DNA from 4 places in the Vibrio profundum genome. Region 4 is predicted to be linked to each of the others. Evidence: predicted binding sites of a transcription regulator. Region 4 holds the regulator's gene; each other region holds the start of a gene.

Region 1 (2,209 bases), 370 kb from region 4:
TACCTGTGATGTCTTTATCAATCAGATCAACCAAGAATAAGTGGTTCTCTGTTGAGTTAGAAACAATCTTATAGCCACGCTCTTGGAATTGAGCAACCATTGCTTTAGCGTTAGCTACAACGCGCGCTTGGTAGTCTTTAAACTCAGGCTCCATCGCTTCTTTAAACGCCACTGCTTTGGCTGCGATAACGTGCATTAGTGGGCCACCTTGGCCACCAGGGAAGACAGCTGAGTTCAGCTTCTTGTACATGTCTTCGCCAGCGTTTGAAAGAATCAAACCGCCACGAGGGCCTGCAAGCGTTTTATGTGTAGTCGTTGTCACAACGTGTGCGTGTGGGATTGGCGTAGGATAAGCACCTGCTGCGATTAGACCAGCAACGTGCGCCATATCAACGAACAAGTAAGCACCCGCTTTATCTGCAATTTCGCGCATACGAGCCCAATCAACAACCTGAGAGTATGCTGAAAAACCACCGATGATCATCTTAGGCTTATGCTCTAGAGCCAGCTGTTCCATTTCATCGTAGTTAATTTGGCCAGCTTCGTCGATACCGTACGGGATCACATTGTAGTGCTTACCTGAGAAGTTTACTGGTGAGCCGTGAGTTAAGTGTCCACCGTGCGCTAGGCTCATACCTAGAACGGTATCACCTGGATTCAGTAGCGCCATGTAAACTGCGCTGTTTGCTTGAGAACCTGAGTGAGGCTGAACGTTAGCGTAGTCACAACCAAATAGCTCACACGCACGGTCAATCGCTAGCGATTCCGCTTTATCTACGTACTCACAACCACCGTAGTAACGCTTGCCTGGGTAACCTTCTGCGTATTTGTTAGTAAGCTGAGAACCTTGCGCTTCCATCACTCGTGGGCTGGTGTAGTTTTCTGAAGCGATAAGTTCGATATGCTCTTCTTGGCGAAGAGTTTCTTCTTGGATAGCTGCAAATAGCTCCGCGTCGTAATCCGCAATATTCATATCACGTTTTAGCATCTGTATCTCCTGATTCAGCAAGCGCTGAAAATAGCAAAAAACCACACAACGACCAAAAGCAAACGTTTTCGTCACCGTTTATGGCGCGTATTCTACATAAAATGATTTATATCACAAAGGGAAAATTCGACTTTTCTTATCATGCTGGTCATTAATCAGGCCAAAGCTATATTTCAGCCCAATAAGTGGGTAACAAAGCGAGTGATACCGAACCCTCCCAAAAACTGAGTGCCCATATGTTTACCCTAAATTGCCGTTTTAAACTAGCGACAGGGTCGCCTTTTCGTCAGTTACCCCAGTGGTTTGACCGCTAAGTGAGTTAATTGGGCAGAATTAGAGCAATACGTTACCTCTCCTTCTCCTTCAACTGACTCGACAGTTCCTTGGCTACATGCCCAGGCGGTTGAGTAGAAGCTGCAACCAAGCGATACATCATAGGCACCACAAATAAGGTGACGAGCGTGGCGAACGCCATGCCGAAGAAAATCACGGTGCCAACGGCCATCCGGCTTTCATAGCCCGCACCAGACGCCAACAACAAAGGAATAGCGCCGGCGAGCGTGGTCATGGCGGTCATAATAATGGGCCGTAAGCGGCGGACACTGGCATCGATAATCGCGGTTTCAAACTCAACGGAGCGATTACGCAGCTGATTGGCAAACTCGACAATCAAGATGCCATTTTTTGTCACCATACCGATCAACATGATCATGCCGATTTGGCTGTAAATATTTAGCCCTTGTTGCAGCAAGACTAAGCCAAACAACCCGCCAACGATCCCCATTGGCACTGTGAGCATGATAATCAAGGGATTGATAAAGCTTTCGAACTGAGCACACAGCACTAAATAAGCCACCAACAGTGCCAAGCCAAACACCAGCACAATGCTCGATTGGCTTTCTTTAAACTGTTTCGACTCCCCACTATAGCTTACCGAGATATCACTTGGCAGTTTCTCAATGGCTAACTCATCAAGAAAAGCCAACGCATCACCAAGGCCGTGTCCTTGTGATAAGTTCGCCGAGATCGTAATCGATTTTTTCTTATTGTGATGAGATAGCTTAATCGACGAAGCCACTTCATCGACTTTCACTAGACTAGCTAGGCTAATCAACTCCCCTGAACTAGTGCGTAGGTAGATTTTACTCAAATCGCCACTGTGCAAAAAATGCTGCTCTCCCGCTCGCAGGTACACGTTGTATTCTTCACCGCGCTCAACAA
Region 2 (2,209 bases), on a different contig from region 4:
AACACCAACGCCAGTTACGATACGTGTCGTACAGATAGAACCTGGGCCGATGCCTACTTTCACTGCGCTTACGCCCGCTTCAATCAGTGCTTTCGCGCCAGCTGCTGTTGCAACGTTACCACCAACAATTTCTAGGTTTGGATGTGCTGCGCGAGTTTCGCGGATACGCTTTAGTACGCCTTCAGAATGGCCGTGTGAAGAATCAATCAGCAAGACGTCGACACCCGCTTCAACTAATGCGGCTACGCGTTCTTCATTCCCTTCACCTGCACCTACCGCTGCGCCTACGCGTAGACGACCTTGGTCATCTTTACATGCATTTGGCTTACGCTCGGCTTTATGGAAGTCTTTTGCAGTGATCATACCGGTTAGTTTAAACTCATTGTTCACTACCAATACTTTTTCAACGCGAGATTTGTGCATTTCTTCTTGCACGTCTTCAGGAGAAGCGCCTTCTTTCACTGTCGCAAGTCGATCTTTCGGTGTCATCACTGATTCAACCGTTTTGGATAGATCAGTAACAAAACGTACATCGCGTCCCGTAATGATACCAACCAATTCTTTGCTTTCAGTTACAACAGGGAAGCCTGCAAAACCGTGCTGATCCGTTAGAGCTCTCACGTCAGAAATCGTTGCATCAGGGCGAACCGTTACTGGATGAGTAACCACACCTGCTTCGAAGATTTTAACAAGACGAACTTGCTCGGCTTGCTGCTCGATAGACATGTTCTTATGAATAAACCCAATACCGCCTTCCTGGGCTAGTGCGATAGCGAGGCGAGCCTCAGTTACCGTATCCATAGACGCTGATAACATCGGAATATTTAACGTGATGTTTTTAGTAAGCCGAGTACGCAGTTCAGCTGTATTTGGGAGAACGGTGGAGTGTGCTGGTACGAGGAGAACGTCGTCGAACGTCAGCGCTTCTTTGGCAATTCTTAGCATTTGCAATATCTCACAATTAGGATAGTAGAATGAACAAACCCAAACTTTATAACGGCGCTACAAAGTGATTTGGATCAGATATTGCGGAGGGATTATACGCCCAGCGCAAACGTTTGACTAGATTTTTTTTGAAATTTATTTGCATTTTTAGCCTTGATATGTATTATATTGCCGCTATCTTGCATACCCACGTCTGCGTGAGATTCGCTGTGATATCCCAATCCAATCAAAATATCTATACTGTGTCTCGCTTAAACTCTGAAGTCCGCTTATTGCTCGAAAATGAGATGGGCATCGTCTGGCTATTGGGCGAAATATCCAACTTCTCCGCTCCTGTTTCTGGCCATTGGTACTTGACGCTGAAAGACTCTCGCGCCCAAGTAAAATGCGCCATGTTCCGCGGTAATAATCGTCATGTGCGATTTAAACCTCAGAATGGTAATCAGGTATTAGTCAAAGCGCGCCTTTCTCTCTACGAGCCTAGAGGCGATTACCAACTGATTATTGACAGCATGCAGCCGGAAGGAGATGGCTTACTGCAGCAGCAGTTTGACGAACTCAAAATGCGGTTAGCCGGTGAAGGGTTATTTTCGCAAGCCAACAAATCTCCACTGCCCGAGCACCCACGTACTGTTGGTGTGATCACATCAAAAACCGGTGCAGCGCTGCACGACATTCTCGATGTGTTACGACGTCGCTCCCCTAACCTAAACGTGATCATTTACCCAAGCATGGTGCAAGGTGACAGTGCAGCAATCCAAATTGCGCAAGCAATTGGCCACGCCAACGCGCGACAAGAGTGTGATGTGTTGATCGTCGGCCGAGGTGGTGGCTCACTGGAAGATCTATGGTGTTTCAATAATGAAATAGTAGCGCGAACAATTGCCGCTAGCCAAATTCCCATAGTGAGTGCGGTAGGGCATGAAGTCGATGTCACCATAGCCGACTTTGTCGCGGACGTTCGCGCGCCGACGCCATCCGCAGCCGCTGAATTAGTCAGCCAAGATTCTGGTCATCAACAACAGACGCTAACCGCTCGCATTCAGCGATTGAAGGATAGCCACCGCCAGCATTTAATTCTGCAAAAGCAGAAGTTGCTAGAGCTTCATCATCGGTTAGATAAACTGCACCCAAACACCCAATTGAGATTGCAGTCCCAGCAACTCGATGAACTCGACATGCGCTTGCAACGCGCCATACACAGCTATTTGTCTAATACCCAGCAGCGATTGCAAAAGCAATCTTACCAACTGCAATTGCACTC
Region 3 (2,209 bases), on a different contig from region 4:
CTCACTTATTTGGTTGGTGTAATAAAAATGCTCAAAATGGCCAAAACGTATATGCGTTTCCGCTAACCTTATCAGCAGTGCACCCCGCTCTGTGGTTTCTCGGTACACCGGAGTATCACTATCAATAATGGCTAAAGCGCGCGTGGTTGGTATCGACAGTGCCGCCATCGCTTCACTGCACAAGTATTCACGGACGGTGGATCGTAAAACGGCTCGTCCATCACCCATACGTGAATAGGGCGTCATTCCTGCCCCTTTCAAATGAATGTCGTAAACCGTGCCCTCTTTGTCTGCTAGCTCCGCCAATAGCAGCCCACGACCATCGCCTAAATCTGGATTATACGATCCAAATTGGTGGCCAGCGTATTTCATTGCAAGAGGATAAAACTGTGACGGTAAAGCAGAACCATCCAACTCGGATAACAAACCCTCAGGCAACTCACTTTCAGCAGGCAACCCAAACGATGCCGCTAAAGCACTATTCCAGATCAACCAACGAGGATTATCTAAGGGCTGAGGAGATACTAAAGTATAAAATGCCTTCGACAGGCCCGAGTATCGATTCGTGATTGGCAACGCGTCCCAAATAGACATATACCACCTAATTAACTATCTATCCATTTAGACAAAATAGCATACCTGCGGCAAAAACGCGTTGACGCTTCCAACCAGCATGGCTCCCGATTGCTAAAGGCAAGTCCTCACGGCAACCAAGAATGCGGCGTGGTTTTCCCCCTACTTAGAGGCAACGATATTTTTGGACACGATTATTCGCAAAGCGGTGCTTTGAGAAACGTATGTTTCGGGAAAAGTGAGTTTAAGGAAAACTGTGCCGAACCTATCGCATCACTATTTTGTCGGTATATAAAAATGCAAAAACCCTCTAAACTCATTGAGTCTAGAGGGTTTCTTAATATGGCACGCCCTGAAGGATTCGAACCTTCGACCACATCCTTAGAAGGGACGTGCTCTATCCAGCTGAGCTAAGGGCGCGCTACAGGGATGAATTATACGAATTGAAATCGTTAAATCAATGCCTTTATATAAGAATTTGATTCAAGTGATTAAAAAAAGCACTAACCCAATAAAAGCGTTCAATTTAACAACAAAGCAAACGTTTGCCTATGGATGTTAACTGTTTTTTTTGCGACAATGCGCGCGAATTTGTTGGCCACCTATCTGAAGGAAAGTCATGACTGCCCAAAATATCGACGGAAAATTAATTTCTCAAACTGTCCGCTCTGAAGTTGCTGCTCGAGTAAAAGCTCGCACTGAAGCTGGGCTGCGTGCGCCTGGCCTTGCAGTGATATTGGTAGGAGAAGATCCTGCCTCTCAAGTCTACGTAGGCAGCAAGCGCCGCGCCTGTGAGGAAGTTGGCTTCTTATCAAAGTCTTATGACTTACCATCAAATGCTACCGAAGCTGAGCTTTTACAACTCGTCGACGAGCTTAATACTAACCCTGAAATTGACGGTATATTAGTTCAGCTCCCTCTTCCTGCTGGAATCGATAGCACACATGTTCTAGAACGTATTATTCCGGAAAAAGATGTTGATGGTTTTCATCCATATAATGTCGGCCGATTGGCACAGCGCATGCCAAAACTACGTTCTTGCACACCTAAGGGAATAATCACCCTGCTTGAGCGATACAATATTGAACTGCGTGGCAAACATGCCGTTGTGGTCGGTGCATCGAATATTGTCGGCAGACCGATGACGTTAGAACTACTGCTAGCTGGTTGTACAACCACGACCTGTCACCGATTCACCAAAGATCTAGAGAGTCATGTACGTCAAGCCGACATCGTGGTGGTGGCCGTTGGTAAGCCTAATTTTGTCCCAGGGGCGTGGATCAAAGAAGGGGCTGTTGTCATTGATGTTGGTATTAACCGATTGGAATCCGGTAAGTTAGTTGGCGATGTGGAATATGATGTTGCTAAAGACAATGCGAGCTTTATCACTCCTGTACCGGGTGGTGTTGGCCCAATGACCGTTGCAAGTCTCATTGAAAATACCATGATCGCCTGCGAGCAATTTCATACAAAAAAATAAACTCTATCTGGTAATACAACCCAATAAAAAAGCTCCGTTTTACGGAGCCTTTTTCTATTTATTTGTTCGTATTTGGCCGTTCATCATAGGCAAGAATCACTGGCTATTGAACCGGATCAAATTTAATCGCATCCGCAAGGTGGGTCACCGCCGTCG
Region 4 (2,209 bases):
CGCCCGAGCAATCACGGGAGCGCCCCCCGCCCCTAAGCCAGTGAGTAAACGACACGCATAAAGCTGCTCGATATTTTGTGCAAAGGCCGATAAGAGTGCCCCGGTATCGACAATCAAAAACGCGAGTAATATCGCTTTCTTCCTGCCATAGACATCAGAATAAGCACCATAAAAAAATTGTGATATTGCCGCACTCACCAAGTAGATGACAATGAGTTGTTTGGTTTGGTATTCACTTACCGACAGCGATTGCATGATATAGGGAAGGGCAGGATTGAGCATATCCATCCCCATGAGCCCAATCACCAATATGAAACAAGAGAATAGAATCGTGTGTTTTTGCGTTGTATTGAACATAATAATCGCGAGGAGTGAGTAGATAGCTGTGCGATATTATTAACGAGAAACAAGTTTTTTTCTGGTTGTGCTTCTCAGTATTGAATCGCACGTAGAATGGGGCGCATTTCTCAGGAAGATTTGGCGTGCCAGGTAGGATACAAAAATGCCCGACTAGATTAGCCGGGCATTCAGTTAAAGTATTTCAAACGTTTAACGGCACTTAGCGAATATCTTTTACCGTATTGCGCACGACTATCTCAGGCTGCATTTCGAAGACACGTTTTTCGTGTTTTTTATCCTTGATGCGTTCAAGTAGAATTTCGAATGCGTTTTTACCCACTCGGCGCTTAGGCTGGTGGATAGTGGTAAGCGGTGGTGAGAAATATTCCGCTAACTCAATATTGTCATAACCAATAACTGACATATCTTCAGGCACTTGTATGCCTTTTTGCTGCAAACGACTAATTAAGCCAAGTGCCATGGTATCGTTAAAGCAAAATACCGCTGTTGGCTTTTTATCCATGACTGCAATTTTATCTGCCGCGAGCACGGCCGTGTCGCATTCAAAATTGCCTTCTAAGATCCAGTCCTCGTTAACCTTAATGTCTTTCTCCGACAATGCGCGTTTGTAACCTCGAATGCGCTCTTGGCAGGCCGCTTTTTCTATTTGTCCGCTTAAACAAGCAATATCAGTGTGGCCGTTATCCATCAAGAATTTGGTCGCTAAATAGCCACCTTCTTCTGAGTTATCGATGATTTTGTCAGCTTGTGAGCTCTCAGGGCCCCAATCCATCACGACTTTTGGAATATCTTTGTGTTGGTCAAGCATCTCACGCAATTCTTCAGTTAGGTCAGAACACATCACCAACATACCGTCAACGCGTTTCTCAGCGAGCATGCGAATATAGTCGCGCTGCTTTTCGTAGATCCCACCAGTGTTACACAAAATCAAAGTGTAGCCTTGACGGTAACAGTAGCTTTCAACACCATCGATGACTTCAGAGAAAAACAGGTTCGTCGACTGAGTGACTAGCATCCCGATAGTGCGTGTCGTGTTGCATTTTAAACTGCGTGCGACCGCGCTTGGCGCGTAGTTGAGTTCTTTTACCGCCGCTTGAACTCTCTCTTGCGTGGTTTCAGCAACAAAACGAGTCTTATTGATTACGTGTGAAACTGTGGTGGTTGATACGCCAGCGAGGCGTGCAACGTCTTTAATGGTGGCCATTGTTCTGTCCTATTATTTCTGCCACATTTATTTGGACGGGCAGACAGTCCTACATACAGCAAAACCGCCAAACTACGGCGGTTTACATAATTTCATCATCTTTTTCTCGATTGCGTTGCCGATTTTAGTGTGCCTGTCTTATTACCGCAACAGAAAACCACGCTCTGACTTTGTTTATTGGCTTAATTTGCACGGTATTTTACAAACGCTGTTTAGTCGCGAGGTATTCACAATCCAGTTCAAGGAAGCAAACTAACAAGCGTGCGATCGATGCGTAGAAGCCAAAGCTGTCTTTGTGATTGAGTTGCTCTCTAAAGTCATATAACCAAGACAGCAAATAACGGCGGATAAACATCTCTTGTTCAGTGAGCGCTTCATTGAAGTGCGCCAGTTTTTCGAGCTCGTTGGAGCGAATAATTAAATTGCCAAGAAAGTCGAGCTCATTAGAGATGTGATCGGCAGGTTCTTTGTTGGATGGGTCGACAGTGACATAGTGGCTGGCCATCAAGGCCACAATCTCTTGGGTCGAAGTATGTAAAGAGGGGTTGGCCACGTTACGGTAATGAGATGCGCAGGTGGAAATGACGTTCTGATTCGAACTGAGGAATAGGTCGTTAAAGTCTGACGCTAGCACAATTTGCGCAT

The links. Region 4 encodes PurR, which represses purine synthesis genes. Its sites were predicted from a motif close to TNANGNAAACGTTTNCNTNA; they were not measured.
Region 1: glyA (serine hydroxymethyltransferase) is a predicted target of PurR. The motif match lies at 1,043-1,062, and genes of this name have one in related genera.
Region 2: guaB (IMP dehydrogenase) is a predicted target of PurR. The motif match lies at 1,047-1,066, and genes of this name have one in related genera.
Region 3: folD (bifunctional methylenetetrahydrofolate dehydrogenase/methenyltetrahydrofolate cyclohydrolase FolD) is a predicted target of PurR. The motif match lies at 1,107-1,126, and genes of this name have one in related genera.

Annotation. Positions count from the first base shown of each region.
Region 1 is NZ_JAKJTA010000003.1:95,896-98,104, reverse strand. It holds gene glyA (serine hydroxymethyltransferase) at 1-988, opposite strand, end outside; gene L4C34_RS00550 (multidrug efflux RND transporter permease subunit) at 1,335-2,209, opposite strand, start outside.
Region 2 is NZ_JAKJTA010000007.1:120,733-122,941, forward strand. It holds gene guaB (IMP dehydrogenase) at 1-945, opposite strand, end outside; gene xseA (exodeoxyribonuclease VII large subunit) at 1,155-2,209, shown strand, end outside.
Region 3 is NZ_JAKJTA010000013.1:96,996-99,204, forward strand. It holds gene L4C34_RS13780 (protein adenylyltransferase SelO) at 1-594, opposite strand, end outside; tRNA gene L4C34_RS13785 (tRNA-Arg) at 917-993, opposite strand; gene folD (bifunctional methylenetetrahydrofolate dehydrogenase/methenyltetrahydrofolate cyclohydrolase FolD) at 1,193-2,053, shown strand; gene L4C34_RS13795 (lytic murein transglycosylase) at 2,157-2,209, opposite strand, start outside.
Region 4 is NZ_JAKJTA010000003.1:463,502-465,710, forward strand. It holds gene L4C34_RS02090 (MFS transporter) at 1-357, opposite strand, end outside; gene purR (HTH-type transcriptional repressor PurR) at 560-1,564, opposite strand; gene torD (molecular chaperone TorD) at 1,764-2,209, opposite strand, start outside.